Regions from separate parts of the Mycobacterium sp. TY815 genome, predicted to be linked through region 3. Evidence: predicted binding sites of a transcription regulator. Region 3 holds the regulator's gene; each other region holds the start of a gene.
What was found. The regulator LexA, encoded in region 3, represses DNA repair genes until DNA is damaged. The targets are predictions, from matches to a motif close to CGAACANNTGTTCG.

Region 1: the regulator LexA is predicted to act here: its motif matches at 1,747-1,760, upstream of QXK92_RS12740 (HNH endonuclease signature motif containing protein).
Region 2: the regulator LexA is predicted to act here: its motif matches at 2,508-2,521, upstream of cofD (2-phospho-L-lactate transferase).

What each region holds. Positions count from the first base shown of each region.
Region 1 covers NZ_JAUFRX010000001.1:2,959,598-2,966,188, forward strand. Annotated here, with positions in the region: gene QXK92_RS12735 (Ig-like domain-containing protein) at 1-215, shown strand, start outside; gene QXK92_RS12740 (HNH endonuclease signature motif containing protein) at 212-1,675, opposite strand; gene QXK92_RS12745 (hypothetical protein) at 1,851-2,216, shown strand; gene QXK92_RS12750 (hypothetical protein) at 2,267-2,800, opposite strand; gene QXK92_RS12755 (LmeA family phospholipid-binding protein) at 3,123-3,944, opposite strand; gene lpqB (MtrAB system accessory lipoprotein LpqB) at 4,000-5,760, opposite strand; gene mtrB (MtrAB system histidine kinase MtrB) at 5,757-6,591, opposite strand, start outside.
Region 2 covers NZ_JAUFRX010000001.1:2,976,683-2,983,273, reverse strand. Annotated here, with positions in the region: gene QXK92_RS12850 (coenzyme F420-0:L-glutamate ligase) at 1-1,264, opposite strand, end outside; gene cofD (2-phospho-L-lactate transferase) at 1,270-2,256, opposite strand; gene QXK92_RS12840 (WhiB family transcriptional regulator) at 2,588-2,959, shown strand; gene QXK92_RS12835 (metallopeptidase family protein) at 2,975-3,433, opposite strand; gene QXK92_RS12830 (DUF3499 domain-containing protein) at 3,561-4,052, shown strand; gene QXK92_RS12825 (phosphomannomutase/phosphoglucomutase) at 4,141-5,532, shown strand; gene QXK92_RS12820 (TobH protein) at 5,529-6,591, shown strand, end outside.
Region 3 covers NZ_JAUFRX010000001.1:2,053,869-2,060,459, forward strand. Annotated here, with positions in the region: gene QXK92_RS08540 (PhzF family phenazine biosynthesis protein) at 1-455, shown strand, start outside; gene QXK92_RS08545 (peroxynitrite isomerase) at 465-950, opposite strand; gene nrdR (transcriptional regulator NrdR) at 972-1,433, opposite strand; gene QXK92_RS08555 (LysM peptidoglycan-binding domain-containing protein) at 1,587-2,093, opposite strand; gene lexA (transcriptional repressor LexA) at 2,387-3,109, shown strand; gene QXK92_RS08565 (LGFP repeat-containing protein) at 3,138-5,516, opposite strand; gene QXK92_RS08570 (TerC/Alx family metal homeostasis membrane protein) at 5,828-6,591, shown strand, end outside.

The DNA of each region.
Region 1 (6,591 bases), 910 kb from region 3:
CGGCTCCGTGGGCGGTCAACGCGATGGGCGTCGACAACGTCAGCCACGGCTGCATCAGCCTGAGCCCCACCGACGCGGAGTGGTACTTCAATACGGTCCACGTCGGTGACCCGGTGATCGTCAAAGAAGGCGTCCCGGCCGTGGACAGCGGCAAGGAAGCCGACCCGAAACCGCTGCAGCCGTCGACCCTGAACCCCGACCGGCCACCCAGCTAGAACGGTGGGGGTTCGTCGTCGGGTGGGCCGGTGGCGGTGATGCGGGCCTGGCGGTTGGCGCGGCGTTCGGCGGCGACGCGGGCGGCGCGGTCTTGGGTGCGGGTGCGGCGGCGGGTGGGCATCATCGCGGTGCGCTCGGCGCAGTAGTCCTGTGGTGGGGTGTGGGCTTCGGGGGCGGGCATGCCGCCCACGGCGTGGCACAGGCTGGGAAACAGCAGCGCGCTACCGGGGGTGGTGACGTGGGTGTCCCCGCCCGGGGAGGTCAGGATCAGGGTGCCGTCGGCGAGTTGCTGCTCGGTCCAGCCCCAGAACGTTTTCATCAAATGGTGCGCGCGGCAGTAGCACTTGAGGTTGCCGGCATGGGTGGGCCCGCCCTGGGCGTAGGGGATGGTGTGATCCAGGTCGCAGCCGGTGGCCGGTACCTCGCAGCCGGGCCAGCGGCACGTCAGATCCCGGGCCCGCACGAAATCGGTCAATCCCTGCGAGGGGGTGTAGTGGGGTTCAGGGGCGGCGTAGCCGGGATGGATCAACGGCACCTGTTTGGCGGTCAGCGCCACCTCGGCCAGCAGTTCAGGGGTGATGAGGTCCTGCCCGCCCAGTAGGTAGGCGGGGCTGTCGGCGTGCCCGTTGAGGGTGGCTTGTTCGGCGATCACCTGAATCACCACCGGGCCAGAAGGCTTTCTGCCGGCGGCGGTGCAATCGGAGCGGCCGCATTCACAGCCCAGCCGGGTCGCCGCAGCGGCCAGCGCCCCCAACGCATCAGCGCGGCGCTGGGCGGCGGTGCGCGGATCATGCGGGCACACCGTGGCCGCCAACACCGTCAGCCGCGCCTCCACGGCCCGGGCGTCGGTACTGCGCAACCGGCCCTCGATCGGGCAGATCCCGTCGGCCGGCGCACCGATCCACACCTCCCGATCAGCCTGCGCTTCTTTGCGGCGGCGCAGCGCATCACCATCGGCGCGAGCCACGATCGCATCGACCTTCTTAGCCAGCCGCCCCCGGCTCAACGACGGCCAGCGCGTCACCCGCGCGGCGATCGCGGCGTCCACCGCCGCCAGCACCTGCGGGTCCTCGATCAGATCGGTACGGAACACAATCGTCGAGAACGCCTCCAGATCGATATCCCCGGCACACAACACCGCGCCCACCTGCGGTAGCCGCTCACGCATCGCCCGGGCATAACGCACCTTGGTCTCCGCACGGCCCTGACTGATCTTCAACCCCGCGGCCACCTCCCCAGCCACCGCCCTGGTCGTGTCGATCGCCCAGTCCTCCCGCTCCCCACCCCGGGCCAGCCGGTAGGCGAACAACTCCCCAATCGCCACCAACTCCGCAGCCGCACCCTGATTGACCCAGCGCGCCGCAGCACCGATCCGCGCCATCCAGCCCACCGACTCCTCAGTCGCCACGGCCAACACCTGACGACGCACCACCGACTCGCGCCAGCGGGCATCCCACACCGCCCACTCCCCCACCGTCGGCGACCGGGGACCCGGTGTCTCCCCGGAGGGAGCGCCGCCACTGGATGATTCGAACACCTGTTCGAGTATACAAGGCCCCCTGACACTCCGGTGTCACCGCAGGTCAGGCCCCGTCACTCGTGCGAAAGGCCACCGAGTCGCCGACAATCAGTCCATGCCCGCACAGAATTCGGCCCTCCGAACGGGAAGGGGCAACGGCGGGGCAATTGGGCTAGTCGCGCTGCATGCCGTTCTGGTGCTGTTCACGGTGCTGCTGAATCTGGCACTTCTGGTCACCGCCGATCCACACGATCAGTGCCGCATTCACCACGTGCATTGCGAGCGCGGGTCTCATCTTCGGGAGGCCGCGTTGATCAGCGCGGTGGGAACCGGCGTGCTGATCATCGTCGAGGTCGTTGCGACGACCTACGCCTACTTGTGGAGACGCCGACGACTCCCCCTCGTCATCCCGCTCCTGTGCTCCATCGGCCAATCCCTCATCCTCGTCACCGCTTTCACTCTCGGCTCAGCGGGCCTGTAGCACTCGAGGCGGGTCAGATGCCTCGTCGGGGATTCGCCACCTTGCGACTCCTACTGCGCCGGAGCGCCCACCGCCCCACACGCCGGCAATGCGGTCGTCGTCCCGGCCAGCACGGCCGGGATAGGTGCCGAGGGCACCTCGGCGGCCACGGCCTGAGGCGAGGGCGCCTGCGGCCCCGGCAGCACGACCGGGTCGGCGGCCTTCCCACTGGACGGAGTCATGGGTGCACCTTTGCCGGTACCGGCCTGCGTCGCGATCGGAGCAGCGACCCCTGCACCTTCGGCCGCCCCGGCCCCCGCGCCCGCGACCGGAACAACCGGCGCCACCGGAGGCACCACGGGCACTGGGGGCACCGGAGGCACGACCGGCACGACAGGTACCGCGGGCGCGATCGGCACCGGACCGGGCAGCACCACGGGCGCCGCGGCCACCGGCCCGGCAGCGAATCCCATCTGCTGCTCGATGCAGTTCCCGCCGCCGGTGCGCAGTGGAGTGGCCACCGCACCCGGACTCAACGCCAGCGCAGCCCCGCACAACCCCGCGCCGGCAGCAACCGCTACGCAGAATCGATCGATAATCCGCAACGCCAACTCCGTTCGTTCTCCCCAATTGCCCCCGCAATCAATAACAATGGGGAACCGTATTGGCGTGTCGAATTCTTGCCTAGAGCACAAAATTGATGGTTGCCGAACCGATGCCAAGCACCGGCCGTGCCGTGACAGTGTCTTTCCCAAACAGTTACGAGCGGAAGGGTTTTGACCCTCAAAACTGTGCTACCCGGTCGCCCGGGTCGCCATCGGGTCGCAATCGCCGAATGGCAGAAAAAGCGCGAGAAATGACTATTCAGCTACCGTCTACATCGAATTACAGCGATGTAATTTACAGACATGTAATTCGCTCGCCCGATCAGTCCGAGCCCCACCACAGCGACGGCCAGCTGAAGCTCAGCGCACCCTGGCTCAGCCGGGTGATGAGCTCTTCGAGCGCCCGCAGCGGCAACTCCATCCGCCACTCCGGCAGCAGACCGGCCAGGTGCAGGGAATCCGGTGTGAGCTCGACCCCGGTGATCATCAATCCATGCGGCAGCTCCGGCAGCGCCACCTGGTAGGCCGGCGTCCGCAATGGCAGCTTCCACCGCCGCTGGCCGGCCACCACCGCCCGCGGGCGCAACCACAAAGTCGAGCCCACCACGTCGGCGTCCACCTCGAGACCGCCCAGCCCGGGTCGCCGCGCCCAACTCAGCCGCGCCGTCCCGTCCTCCCCCGACTCGCTGCGCAGATGCGGTGCCGCCTGCTCCAGCACATGGTCGAAGACGTCCTTCGGCAACTCGGTGGTCAGCTCTGTCGGGGCCGCAATGACCAGCGGCGGCACCCCGGGACGGATGTGCACGTTGCGCATCACGGCAACCGCGCTCTGCAGGCGGTTGTCGGCCCAGCAGATATCGCGTGCCGCCACCCGGACTTCGCCGAGCTGGCCCACCGGCAACCCCTGCGGATCCAGCTCCGACTCCAGCTCGACGACGGTCAGCGTCACGTCCTGATCGCCGATGCGAACGGTGACTTCCTTACCGACCAGCAGCTGCTGCAACGTGGCGAACAAGGTCCGGTAAGGCATCGCCACCGCGTGGGCCCCGACCGACGGAATTCCGGTCGAGGACCACAGCGAAGACAGCATCTCCAAGGCGCGGAACGGGTCGTCCCAACGCAGGAATGGAACCTTGGGCGACATCGGCAAGCGCCTCCTCACCAGCAGGGTAGCCGGTGGGGTCAGTTGCTCGACACTGTTATCCCGGCAGGACCGGCGCCGCGCCGCCGATCATCAGTCCGGCCACTTCTGACCAGCCCTGTTGGTTCTCCGCGGCAGACGCGGAGTACATCAGCACGCCCTGTGGACCGGCGACATAGACGGTGGACGGATTGGCGGCGATGGCGAACAACGGGATCTGCAGCCCTCGTGCGGGCGCATCGGAGTTGACGCCGTCGAGGTTGACGTAGGACACCGGGTGGGTGGCGTCGTTGCGGGTCACCACGATGTCGTCACCTGTTCGCCAATACAGGGACACCACTGACGTTCCGAGTCCGAAGCCCAGCCGCCGGGGGTATGTCAGCGCGAACTGGCCGGCCTGAGTCTGCTCGACACCGGCGAGAATCACCTGTCCCCCGATCACCATCGCCGCGCGGGTCCCGTCGCGGGACAACTGCAGGTCGGTGATCGGCCCGGGGAAGCGGCTGGACACCGCGGTGGAGTCCACCGGGATACGGGCCGGCTGTCCGGTCGCGGGTTCCTGAATCGCCCGCAGCACGTTGTTGGCGTCGACCACCACCCACACCGCATCGTCCAGCGACCAGCTGGGCCTCGACAGGTTGTGCCCGTCGGCGGACTGGACCGCCTCGCCACCGAGGTCGCCGATCCACAGGGAGGCCGCCATGTCCGGCGCCCCGCGGCGCAGTGTCACCACCGATGCCACCTGCCGCCCGCTGCGTGACAATGCGGCGCCGGTCTGGTCACCCATGCGACCGAACGCTCCGGGCAACGTGGTCACATGCTGTCCGTCCAGTTCCACCAGCGATCCACCCACCAGGGCGTGCAATCCGGCGCCGGCGCCGTCGGCCACGCCCGGGTCGGTCGTGGCGACGTCGGAGGTGTTCCAGCCCTGGGCAAACCGATCGTCCAACGGGGCGCCGTCGGCGTTGATGACGTAGGGCCCGCGGATATCGGCCCGCGCCAGCGTCCAGATGATCTGTGCGGCGAGTAGAGCCCGGCTGTGCGGGTCGGTGGTGGAAAGCTTCTCGAGCTCGATGCGGGCGCCGCCATAACCCTTCCCGACGCCGCTCTTGCCGCCGTCGGCCCGGGTGACCGGGCCGCGCAACCGCAGCGGCGGTGCCAGCAGGTTTCGCACCGTGTGCGCCATCTCCGGACGCGGCCCGGCCAGCAGCTTGGAGATCAGCTCGGTGGCCAGCTGGTCGTGGTCGGACACCGCGACGTAGCGCGGGTCGGGCACGACGGTCTTCCCGGTGGGGTCGGCGAAGTACAGCGTGTTGCGTTTGTAGGTCGCCTGGAACTGCTGCCAGTCCAGGAAGACGCCGTTGGGCAGGCGGTCGATGCGCCATCCGCCGGACGTCTTGACCAGCTCGATCTGTCCCGGGTCCGGCAGCTGGCCTTCGGCGGTCTCGAAAACCCCGATATCGGACAGCGAGCCGAGGATGTCGGCCCGCATGCTCGCGGAAACCTTCTCGGCGCCACGGGTTTCCACGAACACCACATGGTCGATGAGCAGCGCGCTACCGGCGTCGTCCCAGGAATTGGAGGCCGACTGGGTGAGGAACTGCCGGGCCGCCAGGTGCCGGTTGGCCGGATCGGCGGTCGCCTTGAGGAATTCGCGCAATAACACGTCGGGATCCATGCCCGGGGTGGGCTTGGGCAGGTTCGACGGCGCCGGTCGCTCGACGGTGCCGATGGCCTGCGGCGCCGACGAACTGGGCACGCTCGCGCAGCCGGCCAGCACGCTCACCGCTGCCATCAGGACACCCAGCAAGCGCCTCATCCGGCGTGCTCCCGGGTGCGCTGATCGGCGACGGATGCGGGGTTGGCCGCCGGCGCCGGCTGCGGGATCGGCTTCATGGGCAACGGGCTGGTGGTGACCTTGTGTCCGCGCACCAGCGGCAGCGTCAGCCGGAAGCATGCACCCTGACCGGGCTCGCCCCACGCCTCCAGACGCCCCTGGTGCAGCCGGGCATCCTCGATGCTGATCGCCAGACCCAGCCCGGTGCCGCCGGAGCGCCGCACCCGAGAGGGGTCCGAACGCCAGAACCGGCTGAACACCAATTTTTCCTCGCCGGGTCGCAGGCCGACACCGTAGTCGCGGACGGTGACGGCGACGGTGTCCTCGTCGGCGGCCATCCGGATCCGCACCGGCTTGTGCTCGGCGTGGTCGATGGCATTGGCGATCAGGTTGCGCAGAATGCGTTCCACCCGGCGCGCGTCGACCTCGGCGATCACTTCGTCGGTCGGCATGTCCACCAGCAGCTCGATGCCGGCCTCTTCGGCCAGGTGGCCGACGTTGGTCAGTGCTTTGTTGACGGTGGTGCGCAGGTCGAGCGCTTCCACCGACAGCTCGGCCACACCGGCGTCGTGCCGGGAGATCTCCAGCAGGTCGTTGAGCAGGGTTTCGAAGCGGTCCAGCTCGTTGACCATCAATTCGGTGGAGCGGCGCAGCGCGGGGTCCAGGTCTGCGCTGTGGTCATAGATCAGGTCGGCGGCCATCCGGACCGTGGTCAGCGGGGTGCGCAGTTCGTGGCTGACGTCGGAGGTGAACCGGCGCTGCAGGTTGCCGAACTCTTCGAGCTGGGTGATCTGCCGGGAGAGGCTTTCGGCC
Region 2 (6,591 bases), 920 kb from region 3:
GCGGCTCCCAGTCGGCGGGTAACGCAAGCTCCTCGCGGACCAGGTCGGCGGCGAAGATCGTCGAGCCGATCCAGCAGCTCCCCACCCCGCGCACCGCCAGTGCGACCAGCAGCGCCTGCACGGCCGCGCCGACCGCGACGGTGAACATGGTGTGCTCGGCCGCCGTGCGGGCGGCGTCCGGGTAGCTGTGCGCCCCGTCCGGCACCAGGAACGGGATGATGACCTCGGGCGCGTCGTAGAGAATCTGGCCGCGTGCGACGCGGCGCTCGACGGAGTCGGCCGGCCTGCCGTCGCCGGTGAGGTCGGTCCGCCACTTGTCTTTCATCCGGTCCAGCAGGCGTGTCCGGGCGTCGTTGTCCTGCAACCAGACGAACCGCACCGGGCGGGTGTGGTGCGGGGCCGGGGCGGTGAGCGCTTCGGCGACGGCGCTTTCGACGAGTTCCGGCGCCAGCGGCTCGTCGCTGAACCGGCGCACGGAGCGGCGCAGCAGCTGAGCCTGCGAGCGGCCCAACTCGATGGCCTCGGCGGTGCCGAGCCAGAACAGGTCCTCGGTGCCCGCGCGCACCAGGCTGCGGGCCGTCGAACCGTCGTCGGCCGGGTTCAGCCCTCGCACCACGGCCACCGGCATGGCGGTGAGCTTGCCCTTGACCAGGTCGGCCGCGGCCGCGATCTCGTCGGCGACCGCCACCTCGGTGACCACCAGTTCGTTGCCGTGCTGGTCGACGGCGCCCGAATAGTTGTGCAGTACCGCCAGACCCGCGCTGCCGATCGCCGCGTCGATCTGACCGTTGCGCCAGGCGCGGCCCATGGTGTCGGTGATCACCACCGCGACGTTGACGCCGAGCCGCTCCCGTAATCCGGCCCGCAGGGCGGCGGCACTGGCGTCCGGATCCAGCGGCAGTAGCGCCAATTCCCTTCGCCCGACGTTGGATCCGTCCACCCCGGCCGCAGCCTGGATCAGCCCCAGCCGGTTCTCGGTGATCAACGTCCGCTCTTTGCGCGCGAGCACCCGAACGGCCTCTTCGTCGACCAGCTTGCGGCGCAACCGGTCTCGTTCCTCGTCATCCTCGGGCGCCGGTACCAGCCGGCCCTCGGCCTTGGACACCACCTTGCTGGTGACCACGACCACGTCGCCGTCGCGCAGCCACGGCGCTGCCGCACTGAGCGCGGCGCTCAGGTCGTCGCCGGGACGGAACTCGGGAAGCCCGGTGACGGGCAGGATTTCGACGGTGGCCGCGGCGCCGTGCTCGCCGGCCGGCGGCAGGGCGGTCACACCGTCACGCCCGCGAGGTCCAGCCCGGCACGCACCATCTCGGCGGTCGCCTCCGGGTCGGTCATCAACAGCGGGACCGCACGTACCGCGACACCGTCGATCTGCGCGTTGTCGCCGTCGTGCACCAACCAGCAGTCCAGTATCCCGGTGGCGCTGCGGGCGCCGTAATGCCGGCCGACCGCCTCCGCGGTGGAGTCCACCCCGATCACGGACAGGCAGGCATCGGCCATGCCGCGCAACGGCTTTCCGCCGATGATGGGGGAGTAGCCGACAACGGGGGCGGGGGCCGACCGCAACGCGCCACGGATCCCGGGCACCGCCAGAATGGCGCCGACGCTGACCACCGGATTGGACGGCGCCACCAGGATGACGTCGGCTTCGGCGATGGCTGCCACCGCTTCGGTTGTCGCGGTGGCCTTTTCGGCGCCGACGAACGCGAAGCTGTGGGTGGGCACCTGAGCGCGGTGCCGTACCCACCACTCCTGGAAGTGGATGGCCCGCCGGTTTCCGTCGGCCGGATCCGTGATCACCACATGCGTTTCACACCGGTCGTCGCTGGCCGGCAGCAACCGTGCGCCGGGTTGCCACCGGTCGCACAGTGCCGTGGTGATCTGCGACAGCGGATAGCCTGCGTTGAGCATCTGGGTCCGCACCAGGTGGGTGGCCAGGTCGCGGTCGCCGAGCATGAACCAGTCGGGCTGCACGCCGTAGCGGGCGAGTTCCTCTTTGGCATGCCAGGTTTCGTCGCGGTGGCCCCAGCCCCGCTCCGGGTCCACGCCACCGCCGAGGGTGTACATACAGGTGTCGAGGTCCGGGCAGATGCGCACGCCGTGGATCCACGCGTCGTCGCCGATGTTGACGACCGCATTCAGTTCGTGGCCGGCATCCTCACCCTGAGCAAACTGGCCCAGGCCGAGCAACCGCTGCACGCCGAGCAGGAAGCGGGCGCCCCCGACTCCCCCGACCAGAACGGTGACTTTCACACCAGGACAGTACCTGCCCGCCGGGACACGTTAGGGTGGGGTGAATCTTGGTAACCAATGTGGCGCAAGGGACTTGTGATCAATTCGTACTCGACACGCCGTGCTTCGCGGACAACAGAATCGCCGAAATTCGATCACGAGATGGTATGGAAATGCGCCGAAGTGCTTGACCAGGGTCCCTGGCCCGTGTCTAATCACATCAGTGTCATTTCCCGGTTGGCCGGCCGGTTCCGGTGTCGCAGACCGAGATTCGATCACTTGTTCGAATTGGGCATCTGTACATCAAAACAGTGGGAAACCATTTCACTCTCTATTAGTGAGGAGGCGGAGCATGTCCTATGAGTACCTTCGGGGAGTAACGGCAGGCACACCGCACACCACTCCCGAGCCGGCTGAAACCTACATGCCGCACGTCCGTCCTCATCTGAGCGTGGTTCCCGATGCGCCTGCCGCATTCGAACCGGAGCCGATCGAGGAGATCCCCGCCGACCAATGGCAGGACAAGGCGCTGTGCGCCCAGACCGACCCCGAAGCCTTCTTCCCGGAGAAGGGCGGGTCCACCCGCGAGGCCAAGAAGATCTGCCTGGGTTGTGAGGTCCGGCACGAGTGCCTGGAGTACGCCCTCGCGCACGACGAGCGGTTCGGCATCTGGGGTGGTCTGTCCGAACGCGAACGTCGCCGCCTCAAGCGCGGCATCATCTGATCCGAGGTCTGTAGCTCAGTCGTCGATCGAGGGGTCGATGACTGAGGGTTCCACGTCCAGATAGATCGCCACCTGGGCCACCAGGATTTCATGCAGCAAGTCGCCGAGTTCGACGGTGTCTTTGGCTCGTCGCTCAATGGGCTTGCGGAACAACACAATTCGCGCCCGCGTGGCATTTCCGCGGACGTCGACACCGGCCGGTATCAACCGGGCCAGCGCGATCGGACCGTCGGCGATCACCTCCGGCGGCCACTGCACGCTGTAGGGATCCTTGGCGGAGATACGCGGGATCTCGTCCACCGCGACGTCGAGTTCGGACACCCGGTCCTGCCAGCGCCGCTCGATCGGTTCGTAGGCTTCCAATACGGCCATGTCGAAGCGCTCGGCCCGGCTGCGCCACCCGGGAACCGTCGGCGGCAGCAAAGGACCCCGTAGATCCCGGCCTCTTCGGCGGCCCGGCCGGCCGAACGGCAGAGCCGATCTTTCCCCGCTCACGCGCCGATGGTAACGGTTGGACGCCGATGGTAACGGTTGGACATCGCCCCCGCCGATGCGCGTGTCCGCCGCTGCGGTGGCGTTTTCCCGCGATAGCCTTTCGAGCGTGAACGTACCCCGACGCTGCTGCCGGCCCGGGTGTCCGCATTATGCAGTGGCAACGTTGACGTTCGTCTATTCGGACTCGACGGCGGTGGTCGGCCCGCTCGCTACCGCGCGGGAACCGCACTCGTGGGATCTGTGCGTCAACCACGCCGGCCGCATCACGGCACCGCGCGGCTGGGAACTGGTCCGCCATGCCGGACCCCTACCCACCCATCCGGACGAGGACGACGAACTGGTGGCGCTGGCCGATGCCGTCCGCGAGGGCGGGGCTTCTGGGCGTACCCCGGCCCGCACCCCCGCGCTGGTGAACGGCTTCATCGCCAGTGACGGTTTCGACGACGTACCGCGCTCCGCGGGGACCGCCGCCGACGCGCATCTGCATCATGCGGGCGCCCACGCCACCGCGCCGAGTGGTGGTCTGCTCGCTCCGCCCGAGCACCGCTCCGGACGCCGACGTGGCCACCTGCGGGTACTGCCGGATCCTCCCGGTTAGTTCGCCACCGTCTGGGTCCGGGGCTCCGCCGGGCCGATAGGCTGGCGGCCAAGAGTCATCCCACCCAGGTCGTCAGGAGCACCGCAGAATGTCGTGGCCCGCCGAGGCTGTCCACCGTGTCATCAAGGCCTACGACGTTCGCGGCCTGGTGGGCGAACAGATCAACGAGGCGCTGGTCACCGATGTCGGGGCGGCGTTTGCCCGGTTGATGCGCGGCGAAGGCGCGAGCCAGGTGGTCATCGGTCACGACATGCGCGACAGTTCCCCGTCGCTGTCGGCGGCGTTCGCCGCCGGGGTCACCGGGCAGGGACTGGATGTGGTGCGCATTGGGCTGGCGTCCACCGACCAGTTGTACTTCGCCTCCGGGCAGCTGGATTGCCCTGGCGCCATGTTCACCGCCAGCCACAACCCCGCCGCGTACAACGGCATCAAACTCTGTCGTGCCGGTGCCAAGCCGGTCGGCGCCGACACCGGGCTGAAGACCATCAGCGAGGACGTGATCGCGGGCGTCCCGGGTCATGACGGGCCGCGCGGCTCGGTCACCGACAAAGATGTCCTGGCCGACTACGGGGTGTTCCTTCGCTCGCTGGTCAACACCACCGGCCTGCGTCCGTTGCGGGTGGCGGTGGACGCGGGCAACGGCATGGCCGGCCACACCGCACCGGCGGTGCTCGGCGCCATCGACTCGATCACGTTGCTGCCCTTGTACTTCGAGTTGGACGGGACGTTCCCCAACCACGAGGCCAACCCGCTGGACCCGGCGAATCTGGTGGACCTGCAGAACTACGTGCGCGAAACCGGCGCGGACATCGGCCTGGCCTTCGACGGCGACGCCGACCGCTGCTTCGTCGTCGATGAGCGCGGCAATCCGGTCTCGCCGTCGACGGTGACCAGCCTGGTGGCCGCCCGCGAACTGGGCCGCGAGATCGGCGCCACGGTGATTCACAACGTCATCACGTCGCGCGCGGTGCCGGAGCTGGTGGTCGAGCGCGGCGGCACGCCGCTGCGCTCGCGCGTCGGCCATTCCTACATCAAGGCACTGATGGCCGAAACCGGCGCAATCTTCGGTGGCGAGCACTCGGCGCATTACTACTTCCGCGACTTCTGGGGCGCTGACTCCGGCATGCTGGCGGCGCTGTATGTGCTCGCCGCGCTCGGCGAGCAGGAGCGACCTCTGTCTGATCTCACCGCCGACTACCAGCGCTACGAATCCTCCGGCGAGATCAACTTCACCGTGGCCGACGCACCGGCTTGTGTGGACGCCGTCCTGAAGACTTTCGCGGGCCGGATCCAGTCCATCGACCATCTGGACGGTGTCACCGTGGACCTGGGCGACGGCAGCTGGTTCAACCTGCGGAGCTCGAACACCGAACCGCTCTTGCGGCTGAATGTGGAGGGGCGCAGCATCGAGGATGTGGACGCCGTGGTCGCACAGGTGAGCGCCGAAATCGCCGCGCAGGCAAGCGGAGCCGGACCGTGAGTGCCGTGGGGGCCGTCGATCTCGAGGACGCTGACGGCCTGATCGCCGCCGACCGGGACGGGCTGCTGCGCGCGGCGTCGATGGCCGGCGCGCAGGTGCGTTCCGTCGCGGCCGCTCTCAGTGAAGGCGAACTGGACTCGCTGCGCGGTGAGGACCGGGTGCGCAGCGTGATCTGGGTGGCCGGTCGCGGCGCAGCGGAAACCGCCGGCGCATTGTTGGCGGCGACGCTGGCCACCGCGGCCGCCGAGCCGATTGTTCTCGTCACCGAAGCGCCGCCGTGGGTCGGTCCGCTGGATGTGCTGATTGTCGCCGGTGACGATCCCGGTGATCCCGCGCTGGTGGGCGCGGCCGCCACCGGAGTGCGCCGGGGCGCGCGGGTCGTGGTGGTGGCGCCGTTCGAGGGTCCCCTGCGCGATTCCACCGCCGGCCGGGTCGCGGTGTTGTCGCCGCGCTTGCCGGGTCCCGAGGAGTTCGGGTTGTGCCGGTACCTGGCGGCCGGGCTGGCGGTGCTGCAAACCGTCGATTCGCGGCTGACCATCGATCTGGCCGCGCTGGCCGACGAACTCGACGCCGAGGCATTGCGCAACAGCGCAGGCCGCGACCTGTTCACCAACCCCGCCAAGACATTGGCCGCCCGGATGACCGACTGCCGGGTCGCGCTGGCCGGTGACAACGCGGCGACCCTGGCCCTGGCCCGGCACGGTAGTGCGGTGCTGCTGCGGGTCGCGCAGCAGGCCGCGGCGGCCGCGGGCCTGGGCGACGCGGTGGCGGCACTGCGCAACGGACCGAGCGGCTTCGCCGACCCTGCCGATGCGCTGTTCCACGACGAGCAGATCGACGGTCCGCTGCCCCAGCGGTTGCGGGTCCTGGCACTGACGCTGGCCGCCGAGCGGACGGTGGTGTCCGCCCGGGTGGCCGGACTCGACGACGTCTATCTGATCGGTGCCGAAGACATGCAGGACGGACCCCCGCCGCCGACCGCCGCGGCCCGCGCCGAGCAGCAACTGGCAGTATTGGCCGTTCGGCTGGAGATGGCCGCGGTTTACCTGCGACTGGCAC
Region 3 (6,591 bases):
GCGTGGGCGCGGCATGGTGGCTACGCCACCGGGGAACTCCGATCAACACGCTGCAGGTGCCCGCCGGCCTGGTGCGGGTGGGTTACTCCGGCGATTTCACCGCGATCAGCGCCCCTGCGGAATGGGCACCGGAGTTCGCCATCCACGACCTGCCTTCCCCGGATGCGGTGTTGCAGGCCGATCCCGACGATTTCCCGGACGACATCGCGCACTATCTGTGGGCGTGGACGGATCAGGCGAGCGGCGCGGTGCGCAGCCGGATGTTCGCACCGAATCTGGGAGTGCCTGAAGACGAGGCGACCGGCTCGGCGGCGGTCCGCGTCACCGAGTACCTGAGCCGTGATCTCGTGATCACGCAGGGCCGCGGCTCGCTCATCACGACCACGTGGAGCCCGGAGGGCTGGGTGCAGGTAGCCGGCCGAGTCACCGAGGACGGTGTGCGCCGGCTGGATTGACCCCCCGGCTCAGTGCTGCCGGCGCAGCACGGCGGACAGGTGATGCTGCTCTGGCTGCCCGACCGCACCCATCCGCAGCGAGTAGGACAGTTCGTCGCCGTCGATCCGGAACGAACGGCTCAGGGCGGTCACCTCTTTGGCGGTAGGCGTGAGCCCGATGTCGACGGTCGCCAGCTCGATCTCGATCACGGGACCGGTGACCTCGTAGGTACCGACCTCGATCTCGGTGATGCCACTGGGATGGGCGAGCACCAGCTCAAGCCTTCCGGGCTGCGGTACCCGCAGGTAACCGGTCTCGGCGTGCAGGGGTCGGCCGTCGGCGACGGCATTGGTCTTGTGCCCGTAGACCAGAAAAGGCTTACCGACGTGGGTGAAGACCGCTTCTTCGAGGTACTCGAAGGGCTCGATCGTCGGATACTCGCCGGCGCCCCGCCCCACCCAGGTGCCCAGCAAGGGCGCTAGCGCTGCGAGATCGGGATGCAGATCGACGGGCATGTGAGAAGCCTATGGCTGTGCTCAGCCCGCAGTCGACACGTTGCGGTGGGCACGCAGCGCCTCGATCTCCCGCTCGAAGTCGTCGGCCGACGAAAAAGACCGGTAGACCGAGGCGAAGCGCAGGTACGCGACTTCGTCGAGATCGCGCAACGGCCCCAGAATGGCAAGACCCACCTCGTGACTGGGCACTTCCGGCCCCGCGGCCCGCACTGAATCCTCTACCTGCTGGGCCAGCAGGTTCAGCGCATCGTCGTCGACCTGTCGGCCCTGGCAGGCCCGGCGAACACCACTGATCACCTTTTCCCGGCTGAAGGGTTCGGTGACGCCACTACGCTTGACGACGGCCAGCACCGCGGTCTCCACGGTGGTGAATCTGCGTCCGCACTCGGGACATGACCGGCGCCGGCGGATCGCCTGACCTTCATCGGTCTCTCGCGAGTCGATTACCCGCGAATCGGGATGGCGGCAGAACGGGCAGTGCATAACCGCTCCTTCGCTGCGCCTGACTTCGGGGTACCGCAGAACCACCCCGAGAGTACCTGCGCACCCCCGGCGGGGCCACTGCTGGCACGCCCGTTCACACGCTGGCCGGAACGGGCCGAGCAACGTTGGTGCAGAGCGCTATTCGGCCGGGCTTCACCCGATCGGAGCGATCAACGTCTGGCCGGCCGCCACCGAATTGGAGTCCAGGGCGTTGAGGTTGCGGATGCGCTCCACGACGTCGCGGACCGGTGCGCCGGGTGCCACCCGGGAGGCCAGCTGCTGCAACGACTCTCCGGGTTCCACGCGGACCACCGCGAGTGCGGCGGGCACCTGCGCCGCCGCCTCAGCGGGCTCGTCGTTCAGCACGCTGCCGAAGTTGGCCATCAAACCGAGCCAGAGCGTGATGATGCCGGCGAGCAGGGCCAATCCCACCGTCGTCAACACTGAGACCGGACGGCGGCGGTGCGATGCCGTCGACACCGCGACACCGGTTCCGTAGTACCGCATGGGCGTGCCGCCTGGACGGGTGGGGCCCGGCCTGGTCGAACGGATCTGCCCCGCGCGGTAGTAAGGCGACTCGTCGAACGGCCTGTTGGCAGGCCTGGTCACCAGCCTTTGCCCGTTCCAGGTGCGCTGCGGGCCCGCGTAGCTGATTGTCATGTCGTTGCCTCCGGTCGACGAAAAATCGCTCGTGTGTTCGACCTTAGTCGCTCAGGTGTTCGATATCGAACACCTGAGCGACGCGTGTCGTACGAGCAAAACGGTAGACCTCACCACCGACAGGATTTTGTCGGTGCAACCAGCTGGGTGAATTTCGGATACCCGATCCACCGGAAAGTTACACACTTGTGATTCCGCAGATCCGGGCCGATAGAGGCGCTGCCGACGCCGGCCTGACACGCCCGTCGAACACATGTTTGATTCTTCGGTCGGAGGCGGTTACATTCAGTGGCATGAGCGACAGCAACGACCCCCCAGTAGCTGATCGAGCCGGTTCCCGCGGAACCACCGCAGACGGACGGCTGCACTCCGTCGACTCCGCGCTGACCGAGCGGCAGCGCACCATCCTCGAAGTCATCAGGGCCTCGGTCACCACCCGCGGGTATCCGCCGAGTATTCGCGAGATCGGCGACGCGGTGGGCCTGACGTCGACATCCTCGGTGGCTCATCAATTGCGCACGCTGGAGCGCAAGGGCTACCTGCGCCGGGACGCGAATCGACCGCGGGCCGTGGATGTGCGGGCGGCTGACGACGCCGTGACTGCACCCACCACCGATGTGGCCGGCTCGGATGCCCTCCCGGAACCCACTTTCGTGCCCGTACTGGGCCGCATCGCCGCCGGTGGGCCCATCCTCGCCGAGGAAGCCGTCGAGGACGTCTTTCCGCTACCCCGTGAGCTGGTCGGCGAGGGGACGTTGTTCCTTCTCAAGGTCGTCGGCGACTCGATGGTGGAAGCCGCCATCTGCGACGGCGACTGGGTGGTGGTACGTCAGCAGAACGTCGCGGACAACGGCGACATCGTGGCCGCCATGATCGACGGCGAGGCCACCGTCAAGACCTTCAAGCGAGCAGGTGGCCAAGTGTGGCTGATGCCCCACAACCCGGCGTTCGACCCGATCCCCGGGAATGACGCGACCGTGCTCGGGAAGGTCGTCACGGTCATCCGCAAGGTGTAAGGCTGAACCGCTCCAGCAGGCCTATGGCTCAGTCGGCCCTGACGAAGCCGTTGGCCTGCGCCACTGCCTCGTTGGCGAACCAAATCTCGGCCAGAGTGTCGTGGTACAACGCGCTGTTGGGCGTGTAGTACAGGCCGAATCGGGCGCTGGCCTTGATCGGGTAGCCATCCGGGGCCCGGTACGGGTCATCCTCGAGAGGCAGGTGGATGGTTGGCCGCACTGCAGCACCCTCCGCGCCTCGGGCCGCCTCGGCCTGCGGCGCCGCGGCGTAAGCCGCCTCGGTCGCTGCCGGCGCATAACCCGGGTCATCGGCGGCGGCATGCCGCCCCTTCCTCGGCTCAGGCGCCACGTTCGCGTCCTCCGGCGCCACGTCGGGCACCTCCTCTTCCGCGGGACCTCCACGCGGATAGAAGATGTCCGGAAATTCGTGCTCCGGATGGGCCTCGGGAACGTCCGGCGCCGCAGCACCTTCGCTGTGCGGTATCGAGGACTCCTCCGCGAACGCTTCCGGCGAGACCGTTTCCGCAACGTGGGGCTCGGCCTCCACGAGCTGGCCGAATGCGCCGCGTGTGACGATGGGTGTCGGGGTGGTGTCCACCGCGTCGGGGTCTTCATCGCCTTCGAACCCGCCGGACTCGTCGTGCTCCTCGAAGTCCGTGTCCTGCTCGGCCGCAGCCACGTATTCCTCGGATCCGGCGGCGTAATCGTCGGCGCCGTGCGCGTAGTCGTCGGCGCCGTGCGCGTAATCGTCGGCGCCATGCGCATAGTCGTCGGCGTATTCGGCGCTGCGGTCGTGCTCGTCGTGGTATTCCTCACGGCCCAGACCGCGCTCGTCGGGCGCGGCCACGGTCCCGCCCCCTCTGGACCAGCTCACCCGCGGCGCTGCACCGTACTCCGGCATCTCGTGCTCTTCAGGGTGGTGCTCGACTGGCGGGAAGCGCTCGGAGCCGTAATCGATGTCGTCGTGCGACCAGCGCCCGTCGGCGCCCCTGTCGAACTCGTCGGCCACATCGTGACCGTGGTCGTACGCGGGCACTGCCCGGCCGGCGCGACGGCGGCGCAGACCGAACACCACCAGCACAGTCATCAGAACAAGCAGCAACACCGGCACCGCCACCGCCAACCACCACCAGTGGAAGGTGAACTTCTTGCCGGGCGGTGGCGACGCGGTGGTGCTGGGCTGGTTCTGCCCCGACACCTGCAGGCCGGACAGCAGCGGCGCCAAGTTCGCCGGATCGGTGGTGAAGGTGTTCTTCGCACGGTTCCACGACACCTTGCCGCCGGTGAACTTCTGCGAGACCACGTCTCCGTCGACGCTCTGGTCGCCGACGGGGGCGCCCAGTTTGCCGGTGGCCCCCTTCAGCTTGTCCCATGCCGCCTTCATGGCGCCGCGCACGACGAACGCGCCGTGATCAGGAGTCCAGAAGATCACCGGCTTGTCGGCGGCGGAGAAGGTGGCGATCCGGCTGGCCGGGGTGATGCCGCCGTCCGCCTCATTCGAGATCGGGAAGCCCAGGTCACTGCTGACCGGTCCGCCCAACGACTCGTACTTCTGCAGGATCGGCCCTTCGACGGCGTTGGCGCCGGTGGCCGGGCTGAAGAAGATCTTGCCGCCGTTGAACTCCTGGACGATGCCGTCGCCACCGATCGGATTCGGGCCGCCCTTCTTGGCGCCCAGCGGACCGTTCGCGCCGCCGGCCGCACGCCAGGCCATGTTGATGGCGGCGGTGGGGTCGATCGCTATCTGCAGGCCCTTGAGCTGATCGGCCAGGGCCGGCGGGTTGGTGCTGAATTCCTTGGTCTTCCTGTTCCAGGACACCTCTCCGCCGGTGAACTTCTGCGACGCCACTTCACCGTCGTAGGTTTCGTCGCCGACCGGCGCCCCCAGCACCCCGCCCGAGCTGCCGAGTTTGTCCCAGGCGGCGTTGAGTGCGCCGCGGACCACGAATGCGCCGTGATCGGGTGTCCAGAAGATCACCGGGTTGTCGCTGGCCGCGAATGTGCTCACCCGGCTGTCGGGCCCGGCGAGTCCGGGCACCTCGTTGATGGTCGGAAATCCGAGATCGCTGTTGGCCGGACCGCCCAGTGACTCGTATTTGTCCAGGATGGGGCCGAACATGTACCTGGCACCGGTGGCGGGAGTGAAGTACATCTTGCCGCCGTCGAAGTCCAGAGCGAATCCGTCCCCGAGGGGGTAGACGTCGCCTTTTCTGGCGCCGAGCGTGGACGAGGCACCGCCCGCCTTATCCCATGCGGCCATCATGGCCGCCTCGGCGTCGCCGATCGGCGACGCGGACGCGGCAGGCGCCAGCAACCCCAGGGCCAAACCGGTCGCCAACGCGGCGGCCGTCAGGCCGACCAGCGCACGCCCAACCAACTTGTTCAATTGACCCCTCTGCCCGTTCACCAAGCCTCCAAGCCGACGCCCTGCCCACCTGGCAAGCAGGCGGATTCACCGCCGTGGGCCGTTTCCCGGCCACGATTCACATCGCCACCGGGCTCGCATAACTTTGCTCTAGCGAACGAGATATGCGAAGTCAAATCGTACATATTACGGAAACGGATACCGAGCCGATGTCGAAATGATGCCGGCCCGCGCTCGTGTCGCGAGAAACCGGTGAAACCGCGCTGCGCCCCTGTCACCCATTGGGTTACCGTGCCGGAGACAACATCCCGCCTGGCATGCCGGCCGATCCCGTGAGAGGAAATCCAGCGCGCATGGGCGTTTCCGGACTTGGCTGGGCCGTCACCATCGTCCTCATCGCCGGGTTGATGCTGTTCGACTATGTCTTTCAGGTACGCAAGACGCACGTGCCGACGCTACGTGAGGCCGCGATCTGGTCGGCGACCTATATCGGCATAGCGGTGATCTTCGGTGTGGGCGTCGCCGTCCTGGGCAGCCCCCACATGGCGGTCGAGTATTTCGCCGGCTACCTGAGCAACGAAGCCCTTTCCGTGGACAACCTTTTCGTCTTCCTGGTGATCATCAGCAGCTTCGCGGTGCCCAGGGTGGCGCAGCAGAAGGTGCTGTTGTTCGGTATCGCTTTCGCGCTGATCGCGCGCACCGTCTTCATCATTCTGGGCGGCGCACTCCTCAACAGCTTCAACGCGGTCTTCTACGTATTCGGCCTGGGCCTGCTGGTGATGGCCGGCAAACTCGCCAAACCGGCAGAGACAGAAGACAGTAACGCCGACAACCTGGTCATCCGATTGGCCAACCGCTTCCTGCGGACATCCACCGAGTACGACGGCGACGGGCTGTTCGTGGTGCAGGACGGTCGGCGGGTGATGACGCCGCTGCTGCTGGTCATGATCGCCGTCGGCGGTACCGACCTGTTGTTCGCGTTCGATTCGGTGCCCGCGATGTTCGGTCTGACGCAGAACATTTACCTGGTGTTCGCCGCGACCGCGTTCTCACTACTCGGCCTTCGCCAACTGTACTTTCTGATCGACAATCTGCTGGACCGGCTGGTCTACCTGAC